4 regions of the Pantoea sp. AS142 genome follow, and region 3 is predicted to be linked to each of the others. Evidence: predicted binding sites of a transcription regulator. Region 3 holds the regulator's gene; each other region holds the start of a gene.
What was found. The regulator CRP, encoded in region 3, controls carbon source genes, mostly activating them, when cyclic AMP is high. The targets are predictions, from matches to a motif close to ATGTGANNNNNNTCACAT.
Positions count from the first base shown of each region.

Region 1: WFO64_RS17770 (6-phosphofructokinase) is a predicted target of CRP. The motif match lies at 3,087-3,104, and genes of this name have one in related genera.
Region 2: WFO64_RS10615 (YjcB family protein) is a predicted target of CRP. The motif match lies at 1,684-1,701, and genes of this name have one in related genera.
Region 4: udp (uridine phosphorylase) is a predicted target of CRP. The motif match lies at 1,982-1,999, and genes of this name have one in related genera.

Region 1 covers NZ_JBBCMO010000010.1:156,701-161,192, forward strand. Annotated here, with positions in the region: gene WFO64_RS17755 (class II fructose-bisphosphate aldolase) at 1-161, opposite strand, end outside; gene WFO64_RS17760 (PTS sugar transporter subunit IIC) at 148-1,515, opposite strand; gene WFO64_RS17765 (PTS sugar transporter subunit IIB) at 1,508-1,822, opposite strand; gene WFO64_RS17770 (6-phosphofructokinase) at 1,833-2,813, opposite strand; gene WFO64_RS17775 (YceI family protein) at 3,259-3,843, opposite strand; gene pqqF (pyrroloquinoline quinone biosynthesis protein PqqF) at 3,959-4,492, opposite strand, start outside.
Region 2 covers NZ_JBBCMO010000004.1:251,926-256,417, reverse strand. Annotated here, with positions in the region: gene WFO64_RS10625 (oligosaccharide flippase family protein) at 1-283, shown strand, start outside; gene WFO64_RS10620 (ATP-grasp fold amidoligase family protein) at 292-1,242, shown strand; gene WFO64_RS10615 (YjcB family protein) at 1,297-1,578, opposite strand; gene soxS (superoxide response transcriptional regulator SoxS) at 1,835-2,260, opposite strand; gene soxR (redox-sensitive transcriptional activator SoxR) at 2,361-2,846, shown strand; gene WFO64_RS10600 (glutathione S-transferase family protein) at 2,886-3,551, shown strand; gene WFO64_RS10595 (NCS2 family permease) at 3,900-4,492, shown strand, end outside.
Region 3 covers NZ_JBBCMO010000006.1:198,117-202,608, reverse strand. Annotated here, with positions in the region: gene WFO64_RS13275 (phosphoribulokinase) at 1-733, shown strand, start outside; gene WFO64_RS13270 (OsmC family protein) at 1,064-1,468, opposite strand; gene crp (cAMP-activated global transcriptional regulator CRP) at 1,772-2,404, shown strand; gene WFO64_RS13260 (YccS/YhfK family putative transporter) at 2,462-4,492, shown strand, end outside.
Region 4 covers NZ_JBBCMO010000008.1:17,480-21,971, reverse strand. Annotated here, with positions in the region: gene metE (5-methyltetrahydropteroyltriglutamate--homocysteine S-methyltransferase) at 1-625, shown strand, start outside; gene WFO64_RS14955 (dienelactone hydrolase family protein) at 974-1,807, opposite strand; gene udp (uridine phosphorylase) at 2,111-2,872, shown strand; gene WFO64_RS14945 (hypothetical protein) at 3,138-3,809, shown strand; gene rmuC (DNA recombination protein RmuC) at 3,937-4,492, shown strand, end outside.

The DNA.
Region 1 (4,492 bases), on a different contig from region 3:
GTGCCGGTGGAGATTTGAATCATTAACGGGCTGTTGGTTTTCTCTGCCGCTTTAAAATAGGCGGGCAGCATCTCCAGGCAGTGAAGATTAAAAGAACCCACCGCTTTAAAGTCACGCTGTTTAGCGAGCTGTAACAGAGCGGCGAAGTTATAAAGTTTCATGGATTTTTTCCTCTTGAGGTTTGGTGGATTTGCCGTTAACAAACCAGGCAAGTGCGGTAATAAAGAAAATAAACAGGGCAACGAACAGCCAGTTATTCTGGAAAGCGTGGCCAAGCACCAGGCCAGTACTGATGACATCTGAGTCACTGAAGGTCACACCGGTAAAGCCGTAGCTCTCCAGCATCGGCACCAGGATGGCGGGCAGAACGGTGATAAAGAGTCCGTGAACAAAACCGCCGATCATCGCGCCGCGCCGACCGCCCATAGCATTACCAAAGACTCCGGCGGTGCCACCGGCAAAGAAGTTGGTCAGCAGACCAGGCAGGATCATCGCCAGACCAAACATCGGGAAGACCAGCATGCCGACGATTGAGCCGAGCGTGGTAGCGAGGAAGCCGACGATGACGGCATTCGGGGCGTAAGGAAACATCACCGGGCAGTCCAGCGCCGGTTTCGCATCCGGCACCACGCGCATGGCGATACCCCGGAAGGCAGGCACCAGTTCGTTAAGCAGCAGGCGGACGCCGCTGTAGAGCACAAAGACGCCGGCCACGAACTGAATCGACTGCATAAAGGCATACATCAGGTAGTTCATGCCGTTGCTGTATTGGGCAATAAACGCTGGCCCGGCGGCCACGGCGGGGATCAGGTACATCGGCACCATCACCAGCGCCATCGACAGATAAGTATCCTGCAGAAACTTAAAGTTATCAGGCAGCTTCAGGTCTTCGGTAGAGCGCGATCCTTTACCGACCACTTTGGCGACCGCCGCCGTGACCAGATAACCAATAGTGCAGAAGTGACCCAGGGCGACATCGTCCGAATCGGTGATGCGCCGCACCACCGGCTGCGCCAGTGCAGGCATCACCACGGCCATGATCCCGCCAAAAATACCGCCGGTCAGGATCAGCGGCAGGCCGGTGAGTCCCGCTTTATAGCCAATCACCGCGCCAATCGTCGCCATCCACAGCAGGGCCTGTCCGGTCAGGAAGATGTACTTAAAGGGTGTCAGTCGCGCGATGATGATATTAACGATAAAGATCACCAGCAGCGTCAGCGCCACTTCTGAGCCCAGCTCACGGTTAGCCAGCCCGGCAATGGCGGCCACATCGGTGATATAACCGCGCATACCAAAGCCGTGGGTAAAAATGGTATTGAGGAACGTCAACGTGCCAACAATAATATTGATACCCGCCATCATAATTAAAAAGCCGAGCAGCGTTTTAAAGGTGCCTTCCACCACTTTACCAGCCGATTTTTTTTGCAGCAGCAGACCAATCAAGGCAATAAAAGCGATCAGAATGGATGCCTGCCCCAGCAGATCTTTTACCAGAAAGTCGATCACACTATTCATGGGCGGCGACCTTTACGTTGCGTTCTTTTAAAAATGCCAGGATCTTCTGCTCTATTTCTGCTTTATCAGTCAGCCGGTTAAGAATAATGACCCGTTTAATCTGTTCCGGGCTGGCGTCGGCATTTAATACATCAGCAAAGGCTTTTTGCGTCAGAATCATATCTGACTTAAACGCATTCGCTTCTGAAATGGTGGTGTGATCGATATCGGCCTCAATTTCCAGTTTTTTTAATACCGCTTTTGCGCTCATCTCAATCGCAAAACTGGAGCCTAATCCACAACCACAGACACATAATATTTTCAGCATGGTTTTTTCCTCACACTATATTGAGTTGTTTAGCGAGTTTGTAATGGTGCCCGTCAATATCGACCAGGCGTTTTTGCATGCTTATTAAATCAATCGGGATCGGTTTATTGCTGCCGTTAATAATGACCGCTTTATTCCGCATGCCTGACTGAATACATCGCACCACTTCACTGGCCATAATGGTGCCCTGATAGATCTCTTCGCAGGTGGGCTCTCCATTACGCAATCCGTAACCAAGAAGGGTTTTACGGATGCGCACGCCAATAAGCGGTTCAAGCTGTTTGATTAAGGTGTCGATTGCCCCCTGAAAACCGGGCGAATATTCGCGGGTGTAGCCTTCTGAACAGAGGATCACCACGCTGTTCTGCTGCGCCAGTCGCTGGGTGATACGCTGCGCCAGTTGGGGTAACGGGATCTGGCACTCCGGAATTAAGGCAATATCTGCGTTTGATTTAATGGCCGACTGCAGGGTTAATTCGCCGCAATAGCCGCCGAGTAATTCCAGCATAAATACCCGGCCAGGTAAGGCACGCCCGGTATTTCTCAGCTTCGAGACCTCTTTTAATACCTGCTCACAGGCAGTGGAAAAACCCAGGGTATAATCACTGCCGAAGACATCATTATCGATGGTCATGCCGACACCGAAACAATTAACGCCGGACGCCGACAGGGTGTGGAGGAATTGCAGCGACCCGTCACCGCCCGCCATAATTAACACGTCAATGCGGGCGCTTTTAAGCTGACGCGCAATACTTTCATATTCGTTGCGCACCAGTTTCTTTTGCGTCCGGCCCGATTGCATAACCGGAATTGAGGCGATGGAAAAGTCGAGCAGATCACGCTGGCTGATTTCACGATGAATATTTCCCAGCAGGCCCGGAATGCCGCCGTCAAATATCACCATTTCCGCCTGCGCCAGACGCCCAATCTGAAAGACAAAATTATTAATGCCGGTCACATCCCCGCCACTGATCACCATTCCAATTCGCATCACCCTCACCTCACTGGCTTAATCCGCTGAGGGTTATTCTTCCGGGAAGCGGGGTAGCTATTTGCAGAAGAGATCACAGTTATGAGCGGTTTTTTTCGGGCAGGCGTCTTGACAGCAGTATATTACCGCCCATTTTTGTGATGGGAGTCACACTATTTAAGAGCAAACTGCGTCCGGCGAAATGATATAAATCAGTGAGTTAGTACCGCACGCATCTGAATGTTATGACGCCAGACAATGGCACTGATTTCGTTATTCTTTGGTGTTGCAAATTTGTGACATTCGCCTCATTTTTAATGGTATTAACCCGAATAACGCGTAAAGGAAATATTTGATTAGGTTGTATCAGGATTATTTTATGGCAGAGAAACAGGTGGGAAGATTAGCGTGCAGGGGGGATAAAACGTATTTGAGGCGCAGCAGTGAGCGGCTGCGCCCCGACAGATTACTTCGCGTAGGCTTCCGTTGACAGGGTCAGCGTGACCTCGTCGCTCACCGCTGGCACATATTTATCCAGCTTAAAGTCTGAACGCTTGATGGTGCCGGTGGCATCAAAACCAATCGCCTGCTTTTTCACCATCGGATGCTCACCCTGCTTGTTCAGCGTGGCGTGCAGCGTAACCGGTTTGGTTATCCCTTTCAGGGTCAGATTACCTTCAACGTCAAATTTGTTGTCGCCCTTCGCCACCACCTTGGTGCTGTGGAAGGTTGCGGTCGGGTATTTTGCGGTGTCGAAGTACTCAGCGCCTTTGAATTCTTTGGTCAGCGCCGCAACGTGGCTGTCGATTTTGCTGACTGGCAGGGTCACGTCAACGCGTGAGGACTCGGGATGATCTTTATCAAACACCAGGTTACCGGTTGCATCCGGGATATCCGCGGTAGGGTTCGAGAAGCCAAAATGGTTCCAGGCAACGATTACCGACGTATGCTCAGGGTTCAGCTGATAATGCATCGCCTCAGCCTGCGATAACGGGGCGTAGAGGGTGGCAGCGGCTAACAGGGGCAGTGCAATACGTTTGACGTTCTTCACGATCAATTCCTTATGCGGACTAAAGTAAACTGAGTGTGGTCCAGTTTGCCCGGAATAGACAGTGAAGAGATTTGTCGGTAATTTTCAAATAAATTCAGCAATTTTGTAACAGGCGCTACACATTCTCGCCGCCGGTGAAAAGCACCCGCCAGCGGCGGCGATCCTGAATCAGGGTGCGGTGCAGCTGTTGCAGGTCAGCAAGGGTCAGCGCTGCTATCTGCGCCGCGTCCGGTTCTGCCAGGCCGTTGTCACCGCGTAACCGCGCCAGAGGCTGATCCACGTCCTGGCTCAGCAGACGCGATTTCAGGGATACCAGATCACAGCCCGCCAGCGTCTCGTTCAGTGAACGCAGAAAATTACGGCAGTAGCGCAATAGCGACAGCGCGCTGTAATCGGGCGACTGCAGCGCAAACATCACCCCGTCTTCATCGGCACAGCGCATATAACGGCTGCTGACCACATAACCGATTGGCTGATCAACGCGGTAACGCTGGAAAAAGCGCGGCGCGTAGATCAGCGCCAGCGCGCGCAGCGCAGCCAGCTGTTCAGGACGGTGCAGCGGGATAAACAGCAGCAGAGCATTGTCCGCGCTGGTGTGCAGCAGGCGCGTCATGCCGGTTTGCGTGGCCATGCGCGTTGGCGGCAAGGC
Region 2 (4,492 bases), on a different contig from region 3:
GTTGCTGTCGATGGCGACCAGCTTTTCGGCAATGGGGACTGTAGCGTATCGCTACATGGTCAAAGAGGGAGGATTTAACTATTTGCTGAGGAAAATCATCTGCCTGATGGTCATCAGTTTGCCGCTCTCCTGGTGGTTGATCCAGGGTCACGGCATCATGGGGGCCGCGTGGAGCGTTTTCCTTTCAGAGCTTTTGTCCCTGACCGTAATGAATTACTTCTTTAAAAACGGCGTCATTCAAAAGATTCAGGTTTCCTCACTCAACTACAAAACATACAAATGAGGTCAGATATGCTCAAGTTGAAAGAAGAACTCAGAAGAAGTGTGCAGTACTTTATTAAGAAGATGCCCTGGGCTTATCAGGACCGCATCTACTACTTCCATAAGTTCAGAAAGCTGCCCAATCTGCGTCAGCCAAAAGTGTTCAACGAGAAGGTGTTGTACCGTAAGTTTATCTTCGGCGATTACCAGAACTACGGTCGTCTGTCAGATAAGTACTCGGTGCGCGAATTCATTGCTGAAAAAATCGGTAATGAATACCTGATCCCGCTGGTACACGAAACCACTGACCCGACCACGCTGAACAGCTTACCGTGCTGGAAAGGGACGGTGATCAAGCCGAACCACGCCTCCAACATGGTAGAAATTCTGCTGGAAGAGCCGGACGCACTGCGCAAGCAGCAGATCATTCATGACTGCTATCGCTGGCTCAAGACCGACTTTGCCAACGAAGCGCGTGAGATTCACTATCGCTACATCAAGCCGCGCATCCTGGTGGAGAAGTACATTGGCGATGGCAAAAGCGCGCCGATAGATTACAAATTCCATATGTTCAACAAGCGTGATGGCAAGTTCGAATATGTGTTGCAGGTGATCTACAACCGCTGCCAGCCGCTGCTGTCGATGAATTTCTATGTGAATAACCTCAACGAGGCGTATCACAAGATTCGTGACACCGGTCTGGATGTCTCACCGATTATGCCGTCACTGGAACATGCGCTCGAACTGAGCAAGAAGCTGGCCAGTGATTTCGACTATGTGCGTGTGGACTGGTACATCCATGACGAACGAATCTACTTTGGCGAACTGACCTTCACCCCAGGTGCAGGACTGGTTACCGGATTAGATCGGGGTTTAAACCAGATGATGGGAGATATGTGGATTCAGGACCGCCGCGGAACGCAGAGCCCGGGCGTTAGAGTGCAGGATGTTAATATCCCTGCCATGTTGAAGAAAATTTAAGCACACACAGCAATATAAAAAACCCCGCATAGCGGGGTTTTTTATGCGCAAAAATCAGGGCATCGGCCAGTCAGCAGGGGCCTGGCTCATCGCATCGATAAACGCATGCTTCGAGATTTCCAGGAAGTTATACACATTTTCCATGCTCAGGGTAATATCCATCAGGCCGGTCACAAACCAGCAGGTCATGCCCAAACCAATCCCGCTACACATAAACGCCATCACGTGACGGCTATCCTGACGAAGTTTGGTTTTCAGGGTGCTGGCAAAAAACATCATGATTGCGCTCAGCAATTCCCAACGCATAACAAGAAAACTGGCGGTTAACGTAGCCATTGGCCGGACCTCAATATCAGTAGGTATTCCTGACAATCTGCGGACATCACCGGCGGCGGAAAAGTGTGTCAGGGAGTGCTTTTTCGCCGTCAACCCAGGTTCAAAGTGTGACTTGCGTCACATTATATCATTCGATTTTAAATTTTGAACAAAATTTGACTCTGGTATGGTAGTTGGCTGAAGGAAAATTGAGCCGTAGCAGATAACATGCGGGGAATTTCAGTCAGATGCGCCTGTTTTCAGGCGCATCTGAGGATCAACGAACCGGACAGCACTCGCCGGTAGTGCGCTGGGTAAAACTGGTACTGCCCTCGTTGCAGCCAAAGCTCAGCAGGCGAGGGCGCTGAATCGCCTGACGCCGCATGGTGTGGCGATAAGCCGTTGGTGTCTGCGAAAACTGACGACGAAAAACGCGTGAAAACGTCTGTTGCGAGTCATAACCATACTGCATCGCAATATCAAAGACCGGACGCTGTGTCTGAGACAACGCCTCAGCGGCCAGCGTCAGGCGACGTTCACGAATATATCCACCCAGCGTCTGTTTCGTCACGGAACGGAACATACGCTGCAGATGCCATTTCGAATAGCCCGATTTCGCCGCAACCTCATCGATCGACAGGCTCTTGTCGAGGTTCTGGTCAATCCAGTCCGTCAGGGAATGAATGATCTCTTCTTGCATCATAGCCTCATCCTTCTGGTGCTTAATAAACGGTAAGGGGAGTTTAGTCGTTTTGATGGAGAGCGAGTATAATTCCTCAAGTTAACTTGAGGTAAAGAGCCTGATGAAAAAAGAACGCAACTATCCAAAGCCGGTCTTAACACCGGGTGAAGTGGCGCGCCGCAGCGGGGTGGCGGTCTCGGCGCTGCACTTCTATGAAACCAAAGGGCTGATCTTCAGCACTCGTAACAGCGGCAATCAGCGGCGATACAGCCGTGACGTGCTGCGACGCGTCGCTATTATCAAGATTGCTCAGCGTATCGGCATTCCGTTGTCAACGGTCAGTGACAGTCTGGATCACATTCCAGTTAACAAGCGCATGTCGACACCGGAGTGGAATGCGCTGACCCAGCACTGGCGCGAAGAACTGGATAAGCGGATTGAAACCCTGACCCGCCTGCGCAATGATCTGGATGGCTGTATCGGCTGCGGTTGCCTGTCGATGCGCGACTGTCCGCTGCGTAACCCCGGTGACCGGCTGGGTCAACAGGGCTCGGGTGCGGTGCTGCTCGACCCGGAACAGGATGATAAACATTCGGACGTGGAGTGACGTCTATACTAGGGGAAGGTCAAAACACAGGGAATCATGATGATCACCGTTCACCATCTTGAGAAATCACGCTCGCATCGGGTGCTGTGGCTGCTGGAAGAGCTGGAAGTGCCCTATCAGATTAAACGCTACCAACGTGAACCGACGATGCTGGCACCCGAGGCGCTGAAAAAAGTACATCCACTAGGAAAATCGCCGGTTATTACTGACGGGAACCAGGTGGTGGCAGAATCCGGTGCCATTCTCGAATACCTTGAAGAGAAATATGACCACGCGTTCCGGCTGCAAGTCAGTGATGAGGCGTCACGGTTGCAGTGCCGCTACTGGCTGCACTATGCCGAAGGCTCGCTAATGCCGCTGCTGGTGATGAAGCTGATCTTCGGTCAGATGGGTAAAGCGCCAGTGCCGTGGCTGCTGCGTCCGGTTGGTGCGGCCTTTGGCAAAGGGGTGCAGAAGGCTTTCCTGGATAAACAGCTGAAGCCGCACAGGCAGATGATCGAACAGCATCTGGCGACGCATCCCTGGTTTGCCGGTGAGCGTTTCACCATTGCGGATATCCAGATGAGCTTTCCGCTGCTGGCACTGGCGCGCCGTGCCGGACTGGATCAGATGCCCGCCACTGAAAAATGGTTGCAGACGGTGCAGCAGCGCGCCGCCTGGCAGCGCGCGATTGCGCAGGGCGGCGAGCTTTCGCTGCCTGGTTAATCGTCTCTCTCCACCGGCGCGTGCTGTACGATCACCGATGCGCCGGTGCAAATTCTCTCTTTATATGACATTAAGTTTATGGCCTCAGCGTTTCAGACTGGTCTCTGCCAGCCTGTTACGCCCAATCTTTATGCCAAAGAATCTCCCTCTTAGAGTTGAAAACGTGGCGCTAAACGCCGGATAATCGCATGCCTTTTTATCTGGCCGTTTTTGATGGCTAATTATCTGCGGCAAGGTAAACGTTTGCCTGGCGGTTTAATCCGGGCAGTGTCGCCATTTATCCGCTTATTCCAGGGACAGCGATGGTCGCAGAGCGATCCACACAACAAAAATTTTTGAGGCTCAACTATGTCAACTGAATCACGCCCGGCCAGTGGAAAACTGGACGCCTGGTTCTCGATCTCGGCGCGCGGCAGCAGCGTGCGTCAGGAAATTCTGGCCGGACTCACCACCTTTCTGGCGATGGTCTACTCCGTAATCGTGGTGCCGGGGATGCTTGGAAAAGCCGGTTTCTCCCCCTCCGCAGTGTTTGTCGCCACTTGTCTGGTCGCCAGCTTTGGTTCCATCATCATGGGGCTGTGGGCCAATCTGCCGATGGCCATTGGCTGCGCAATCTCCTTAACCGCCTTTACCGCTTTCAGCCTGGTGTTGGGTCAGCACATTAGCGTGCCGGTAGCGCTGGGCGCAGTCTTTCTGATGGGGCTGCTGTTTACCTTGATCTCGGTGACCGGCATTCGTGCCTGGATCCTGCGTAACCTGCCAATGGGCGTGGCGCACGGCACCGGTGTTGGGATTGGCCTGTTTCTGCTGCTGATCGCAGCTGACGGCGTGGGTCTGGTCGTGAAAAATCCGGCCCCGGGCCTGCCGGTAGCGCTGGGTCACTTCACCGCCTTTCCGGTGATGATGACGCTACTGGGACTGGCAGCGATTATTGGACTGGA
Region 3 (4,492 bases):
CTTTACCCGCCCTGAAATGGATATGGCGATTCGTAAGGCGCGCGATTTAGGACGTCATGTCAGTTACTTCGGCCCCGAAGCCAATGATTTTGGCCTGCTGGAACAGAGCTTTAGAGAGTATGGTCACAGCGGACAGGGACAGGCGCGTAAATATCTGCACACCTACGATGAAGCGGTACCGTGGAATCAGGTGCCCGGCACCTTTACACCGTGGCAGCCGCTGCCGCAGGACACTGATATTCTCTTCTATGAAGGACTACATGGCGGCGTAGTGACGGCGCAGCATAACGTGGCGGAACAGGTTGATCTGCTGGTCGGCGTGGTGCCGATTGTTAACCTGGAGTGGATTCAGAAGCTGGTGCGGGACACCGGTGAACGCGGTCATTCACGTGAAGCGGTGATGGATTCAGTGGTGCGATCGATGGAAGATTATATCAACTTCATTACCCCACAGTTTTCACGCACCCATATCAACTTTCAGCGCGTCCCAACCGTGGATACCTCGAATCCGTTCGCCGCCCGTGCCATTCCGTCACTGGATGAGAGCTTTGTGGTGATTCACTTTCAGGCGGTGGAAGATATCGACTTCCCCTATCTGCTGGCAATGTTGCAGGGTTCGTTTATCTCGCACATTAATACGCTGGTGGTGCCGGGCGGCAAAATGGGTCTGGCGATGGAGTTGATTATGGGGCCGCTGGTGAAGCGGCTGATGGAAGGTAAACGCATTGAATAAAAGGTCAGAAAGGACCTCATCAGACTAATGCCAATGCCAATGCAGGGTGAGTCTTACAGCAGCGAAAAAGCTTAACACGTGGGGAACCGGGTCTGAGCAGGAAAGCGTCCTGCGCCAGGGGACAAAAACGCCGGGAGCGTTTTTGAACAACGCAAAGCGTTGGCCCGGCTACGGGCGCACCTCAGGGATGAGGTGCGTAATCGCGCGGACCGGAGCGGCCAGGGATTGGCTTAAGCGACGTTTCGATCTGACCCGGTTCACTGCGCAGGCACGGTCTTAAGACTACACGAATCCGTTTTTGCCATTGCCCCTAAAAAGCCCCTCCGACTATTACAGTTCGATCACTTCATAGCTGTGGGTAAGGGTGACGCCTTTACCCAGCATGATGGCAACAGAGCAATACTTTTCAGCAGAAAGATCCACTGCGCGTGAGACCGCTTTATCCTGGAGCGTTTTGCCACTCACAATAAAATGCAGGTTGATGTGCGTAAAGATTCGCGGCGTCTCTTCACGACGTTCTGAGGTCAGTTTTACTTCACAATCAGCCACATCGTTGCGGCCTTTTTGCAGAATTGATACTACGTCAATCGCGCTGCATCCACCCGCCGCCATCAGCACCATCTCCATTGGGCTGGGCGCTTTATCACCCGAATTTCCATCCATCAGTATCTGATGGCCGGATGAGGATTCTCCGAGAAATGTCAACCCTTCTACCCATTTCACTCTTGCCTGCATGATTTTTGCTCCGGAATACGCTGTTTTGTCGCCAGCGTACGCTTTCGCCAGGTAAACAGCAATCCAGAGAAATCCGCCTGTAGCTGAAGCGAGACAACAGAAGACAGTCGACAAAAGCTGTGCTACAAACAGTGCTGAAAATATTTTTCGTCACCCGATGGCGAAGCCGGGAAGAATGATGCGCACTGCGCCTGATGCGGCCCGAATGATTTCCTGAAATGGAAACGCTTAAAGCTTTCACCGCCTGACAGGGAAAACTGCCCCCTGTATTTTGGGCACGATTACAACAGAGGATAATAGCGAATGGTTCTCGGCAAACCGCAAACAGACCCTACACTCGAATGGTTCCTGTCCCATTGCCATATTCACAAGTATCCATCCAAAAGTACGCTGATTCATCAAGGTGAAAAAGCAGAAACGCTCTACTACATCGTGAAAGGTTCCGTCGCGGTTCTGATTAAAGATGAAGAAGGCAAAGAGATGATTCTTTCTTACCTGAATCAGGGCGATTTTATTGGTGAGCTTGGCCTGTTCGAAGAAGGCCAGGAGCGCAGCGCCTGGGTACGTGCGAAAAGCGCGTGTGAAGTGGCGGAGATTTCTTACAAAAAATTCCGTCAACTGATCCAGGTTAACCCCGATATCCTGATGCGACTCTCATCGCAGATGGCGCGTCGCCTTCAGGTGACGTCTGAAAAAGTAGGTAACCTCGCTTTCCTCGACGTGACCGGACGCATTGCACAGACCCTGCTTAACCTGGCGAAGCAGCCAGATGCCATGACGCATCCCGACGGCATGCAAATTAAAATCACTCGTCAGGAAATTGGTCAGATTGTTGGTTGTTCACGTGAAACCGTGGGCCGTATTTTGAAGATGCTTGAAGATCAGAACCTGATTTCCGCACACGGCAAAACCATCGTCGTTTACGGCACCCGCTAATTCCTGTCACCCACGGCGTGATGGCAACATCACGCCGTTATTGTTTGTGTTGAGCCGATGTGGCGTCGAATTATTTACCATCCTGAAGTTAACTATGCCTTGCGGCAAACGCTGGTGCTTTGTCTGCCTGTGGCGCTGGGCTGGCTGGCTGGCGACCTGCAAAAAGGTCTGCTGTTCTCGTTAGTGCCCGCCTGCTGCAATATCGCCGGGCTGGATACGCCGCATAAACGCTTCTTTAAACGTCTGATTGTTGGCGGCAGCTTGTTTGCCCTCGGCAGCTTTCTGATTCAGTGGCTCACCCTGCATGCTATTCCCCTGCCGCTGATCCTGTTCGCCATGCCATTGTTGCTCGGCGTCACCGGGGAGATCAGCCCGCTGCATGGTCGCCTGCTGCCCGGCACCCTTATCGCCGCCATCTTTACCCTGAGCCTGATTGGCCGCATGCCAATCTATGTTCCCCCATTGCTCTATATCGGCGGCACGTTATGGTATGGGCTGTTTAACTGGTTCTGGTTCTGGCTGTGGAAAGAGCAGCCGATGCGCGAAAGCCTGAGCCTGATCTACCGTGAACTGGCTAACTATTGTGACGCCAAATATACCCTGCTGACGCAGCTGACCGATCCGGAAAAGGCGCTACCGCCGCTGCTGGCTCGCCAGCAGAAAGTGGTCGACCTCATCACCACCTGTTATCAGCAGATGCATATGCTGTCGGCAAGCCGCGATCACAGTCATAAACGGCTGACGCGCGCCTTTCAGGTGGCGCTGGATTTGCAGGAGCATATCTCAGTCAGCCTCCATCGGCCGGAAGAGGTGCAGAAGCTGGTCGAGCAGAGCCATGCCGAAGCGGTGATCCGCTGGAATGCCAAAACTATCTCGGCCCGACTGCGGGTGCTGGCGGATAACATTCTCTATCACCAGTTACCCGATCGCTTTGCGATGGATAAACAGCTCGGCGCGCTGGAGAAGATCACCCATCAGCATCCCGACAATCCGGTGGGTAACTTCTGCCTCTACCACTTCAACCGTATCGCGCGGGTGCTGCGCACGCAGAAACCGCTTTATCAGCGCGATCTGATGGCCGACCGTCAGCGCCGACTGCCGCTGTTACCGGCGCTGCGCAGTTACCTCTCGTTTCGCTCGTCGGCACTGCGCACGGCGGGTCGCTTTGCGGTGATGTTGATGCTGGGCAGCGCGCTGGCGCTGTTCTTCAACATCCCCAAACCCTACTGGATCCTGATGACCATTATGTTCGTCAGCCAGAACGGCTATAGCGCCACCCGTGTCCGCATTCAGCACCGGGCGCTGGGCACCTTTGCGGGGCTGGTGATCGCGGCCGCCACGCTACGCCTGGCGGTGCCGGAATCGCTGGTGCTGCTGACCATGCTGGCGATAACGTTCATCAGCTATCGCTTCACCCGCCAGTTCTATGGCTGGTCGATGATTGGCTTTACGGTTACGGCGGTTTACTCGCTGCAATTGCTGTCGCTGAATGGTGCGCAGTTTCTGCTGCCGCGACTGATGGATACGCTGATGGGCTGTCTGATTGCCTTTGGCGGGATGCTGTGGCTGTGGCCACAGTGGCAGAGCGGATTATTGCGGCAGAACGCCCATGACGCGCTGGAGACCTATCAGGATGCGCTGCGGCTGTTGCTGGGCGACGAACAGTCGCCAGGGAAACTCGCCTATCAGCGCGTGCAGGTTAATCAGGCCCATAATGCGCTGTTTAACTCACTGAATCAGGCGATGCAGGAACCCGCGTTTAACGCCCAGTATCTTAAAGATATGCGGCTCTGGGTCACCCACAGTCAGTTTATCGTCGAGCATATCAATGCGATGACGATTCTGGCACGTGAGCACACCATGCTCACGGCCTCGCTGGCTGAGCGTTACCTGCAATCCTGTGAAATCGCACTGCAGCGGTGCCAGCAGCGGCTGGAATATGATGGTGCAAGCTCCCAGGTCAATCTACTGGATGAGCTGGAGAACATCAGTGAGGGGCCGGTTACGGTGGTGGAACAGCATGTGCGGCGCATTCTCGATCATCTGAGCGTAATGCATACCATTTCATCGCTGGCGTGGAGCCAGCGA
Region 4 (4,492 bases), on a different contig from region 3:
AAAAGGAATGCTGACCGGGCCGGTGACCATCCTCTGCTGGTCATTTCCGCGTGAAGATGTGTCACGTGAAACCATCGCGAAACAGATCGCGCTGGCACTGCGTGATGAGGTGGAGGACCTGGAGAAAGCAGGCATCGGGATTATTCAGATTGATGAGCCTGCCCTGCGTGAAGGTCTGCCCCTGCATCAGTCTGAGTGGGCCGCCTACCTGAACTGGGCGGTGGAGGCCTTCCGGCTGAATGCGGCGGTAGCGCGGGATGAAACCCAGATTCACACCCATATGTGTTACTGCGAATTCAACGACATTATGGACTCGATTGCGGCGCTGGATGCGGATGTGATCACTATCGAAACCTCGCGATCTGACATGGATCTACTGGAGGCGTTTGAACACCTCGACTATCCGAATGAAATCGGCCCTGGCGTCTATGATATCCACTCGCCTAACGTTCCCAGCGTGGAGTGGATAGAAACGCTGTTGCGGAAGGCGGCGAAGCGGATCCCGGAATCGCGTCTATGGGTGAACCCGGATTGCGGTCTGAAAACGCGTGGCTGGACGGAAACGCGTCAGGCGCTGGCGAACATGGTGACGGCGGCGAAAAAGCTGCGAGGTGAAACGGTGTAGGAAATTTGGTCGAGTGACGAAAAAACAGGGGCGCAGAAGCGCCCCTGTTTTATGACAAATATTGCCCCGATCCGCTGTGAAATTGAGCTTGCGAAGGAAACTTAGTCAGATTCGAAAGACGCTTAAGCCAATTTCTGGCTGCTCAGCACGCGCGATGATGCACCTCATCCCTGGGGCGCGCCCGTAGCCTGGCCAACGCGTTGCGTTGTTCAAAAACGTTCCCGGCGTTTTTTGTCCATAGCGCGGGACGTTTTCTTCTTCTGCCCATGTTCCCTGAATTACTCCGTTACGGTCAGATTGACCCTGATTTCGACTGTTCAGCAGTCTGTGCGGCGAGCATGCGTGATGTTACTGCGATGCAACGCCATACTGCCTGAACCAGGTCAGCATCCGCTGCCAGCCATCATTGGCAGATTCAGCATGGTAGCTCGTGCGGTAGTCAGCATTAAAGGCATGTCCGGCTTCGGGATAGACGATAATCTCTGCGGTCGCATTGGCGGCATGCAGCGCCTGACGCATCTGCTCGACGCTCTCCAGCGGAATGCCTTCATCCTGACCGCCATATAAGCCCAATACCGGCGCACTCAGATCGACCGCGACATCAATAGGGTGCTTCTGCTGCTTCAGCGTGCGCTCGCCGGTCAGCCGCCCATACCAGGCCACTGCAGCGCGCAGCTGCGGGTTATGCGCTGCGTAGAGCCAGCTGATGCGGCCACCCCAGCAAAAACCGGTGATGCCCATGCGACGGATATCACCGCCGTTACGTGCGGCCCAGTTGGCAGCATGATCAAGATCGGCCAGCACTTGGGTATCCGGCACTTTACTGACCAGCTCGGTGAACAGCGTCGGGATATCATGATACTCAGCCGGATCGCCCTCGCGAAAATAGAGTTCAGGTGCAATCGCCAGATAACCTTCCAGCGCCAGACGACGGCAAATGTCCCGGATGTGTTCATGTACACCAAAGATCTCCTGCACCACCAGCACGACAGGCAACGGGCCTTCTGCTGAGTGCGGTTTTGCAAAAAATGCTGGCATGTTTTCGCCCTGGCTGGGCACTGAGGTTTCACCCGCGTGAATGGCCGGGCTGTCGGTAATAATGGTGGTGGAGGCGGTGGGTTGCACGGCAGGGGCAAAGCCGTCCGTCGCCGGTTTATGTGCCATATTATCACTGGGTTTCATTATTCTCTCCGTGCAATCATTTGCGCAATCACGTAACTATAGCCTGGCCGGAAAGTGTATGCGCCAGGTGTTGGGTAACAGAATCAACAGCGAACATAATCATCCACCTCTTTAGCACTGCGCTGTCCCTGACACAGCCTCACCGAGGGCTATCCGGACCAGGAAGAGGTGATTTTGTGGTATAGATCGCATTTTTGCTTCCACGAAATGTAACTTTCATTTTCTTAAGTGAATGTTGTCACATATTTATCGGGCGTGCTGGCGTAAAGTGGCGCGCTACCTTCCCTCAACAGGAGTCTGAAAATGACACAGTCTGACGTTTTCCATCTTGGCCTGACTAAAGCCGATCTGCAGGGCGCTACCCTGGCGATTGTGCCGGGCGATCCGGAGCGTGTGAAGAAAATTGCCGGACTGATGGAAGATGCCACGCATCTCGCCTCACACCGTGAATTTACCTCCTGGCTGGCAAAACTTGATGGTAAGCCCGTCGTTGTCTGCTCAACCGGCATTGGCGGCCCTTCTACGTCGATTGCGGTCGAAGAGCTTGCACAGCTTGGCGTAGATACCTTCCTGCGAGTCGGCACCACTGGCGCTATCCAGCCGCATATCAATGTCGGCGATGTGCTGGTGACCACCGCGTCAGTTCGCCTGGACGGAGCCAGCCTGCATTTTGCGCCGATGGAGTTCCCGGCAGTGGCGGATTTCACCTGCACGACTGCACTGGTTGCCGCAGCTGAAGCCTGCGGTGCCAAAACGCATATCGGCATCACCGCCTCCTCTGACACCTTCTATCCGGGCCAGGAGCGCTACGACACCGTCTCGGGTCGCGTTGTCAGTCGCTTTAAGGGATCAATGAAAGAGTGGCAGGAGATGGGCGTTCTCAACTATGAGATGGAATCCGCTACGTTGTTAACCATGTGCGCCAGCCAGGGTCTGCGCGCCGGCATGGTGGCGGGCGTCATTGTGAACCGTACTCAGAAAGAGATCCCGGATGCGGTCACTATGAAACAGACAGAAAATGATGCAGTGAAGATTGTGGTCGAAGCGGCGCGTCGCTTACTATAACGACCGCATCTGGCAGCAGGTTTTTTGTCCGGACTCAAAACCCGCTGCCGGTCGTTAGCGGCGCGTAGTATCAGTGAAACCTGAGCGTTTTTATGCGCAATACCATTTCTGTCCGACGTCCTGCCCCTGGCGCTAATCCTGCCGCATTCCATGCCCGGCTGGAACGCGGTGCCGAACGTTTCCGTGCCGCCATGCAACAGGGCGACTACGCAGGGCCACCCAATGCTGTGAAGAGGTATTGCGCTTTATGCCCAATCAGATATAGGTGCTGAGCGACTACGCGCTCTGCCTGCTGCGTCTGGGCCAGTACAAGAAATTGGATAAAATCTACCAGAAGATTTATCAGTCGCCGCCCGCAGTGCAGGCTACGGCCTTTGAAACCTGGCTGGAGGGTTTAACCGACGTGTGCGGCTGGCTGGATAAAAAGGACGAGGTGGCGCGTCATGGCCTGGCGCCGCTGATGCGCTCTGATGCGCGTTTCAGTCAGGGGCAGCGCGCCGCGTTTACCGCTCCGCAACCTGAGCCTGTCGATCTCACTCATCTGCAGCAGAATGTCATCGCTTTCTGCCTCTGTAGCGATCAGCCGCGCTACGGCGAAACCTTAATTAACAACGTTGAAGTGGCACCTGAGCTCAATCCCGGCTGGGTCTGCCGCTTCAACCTTGATGACAGCGTGCCGCAGCATGTCTGGCAGCGTCTTGAGCAGCCGCGCGTCCAACAGCTCGATACGTCCCACAAGAAAACGCTGTTTCCGACCCTGTGGCGTTTCCTGGTGATGGACGATCCTGAGGTGAAGCGCTTTATTGTGCGTGGTGCCGACTCGAGCGCCGCTAAGGGCAGCAGACAGCGCGTAGCAATCACCTCCGGAGAGACGGCCTGGCGCTATCTGGCACAGGTGAAAAAGGGTGAATGCTGCGGCCAATGCCGTTTTTTCTGATTGATGAGTGGCAGGCGGGAAAGCGACAGGGGTGGGACTGTAGGGCGCTGAGTCTTGCAAAATTATCTGGACATTCATACAGTGCGACTCTACCTTTTTCCTCAGCAGCCAGAGTCGCGGGGAAATCATGGATCAGCACATCATCATCAGCGCCTGTCTGGCACTTGCCGGGTTAGGGATTGGCTGGATACTGGCACAGTTACGTGCCGGCCATCAGGTCGCCAGTTTTCAGACCGAGCGCCGTCTGCTGGAAGAGGCGCAACAGCGTCAGCAGCAGCAAATCGAACAGCTTCAGCAGCAGACGCAACAGCGTGAACAGGAGCTTCGTCAGCTTCATGGGGCACTGAGCGGCGCCAATGAGCGACTGCAGCAGCTTGATTACTGGCGTAATGAAAGTGAGCAGCTTAATCGTGAACTGCGCAATCAGCTGGAGGTCAACAGCGCGCAGGAAGCGGAGCTGCGCGAGGTGACCATTCGCCTTGAAGAGACCCGTTTCGCCGCGGAAGAGAAACAGCGCCTGCTGACTAACAGCGAACAACGCCTTAGTGCCCAGTTTGAAAACCTCGCCAACCGTATTTTTGAAAACAGCGGCCGTCGCGTCGATGAACAGAACCGGCAAAGTCTGGACGGGCTGATTGGCCCATTGCGTGAACAGCTTGATGGCTTCCGTCGTCAGGTTCATG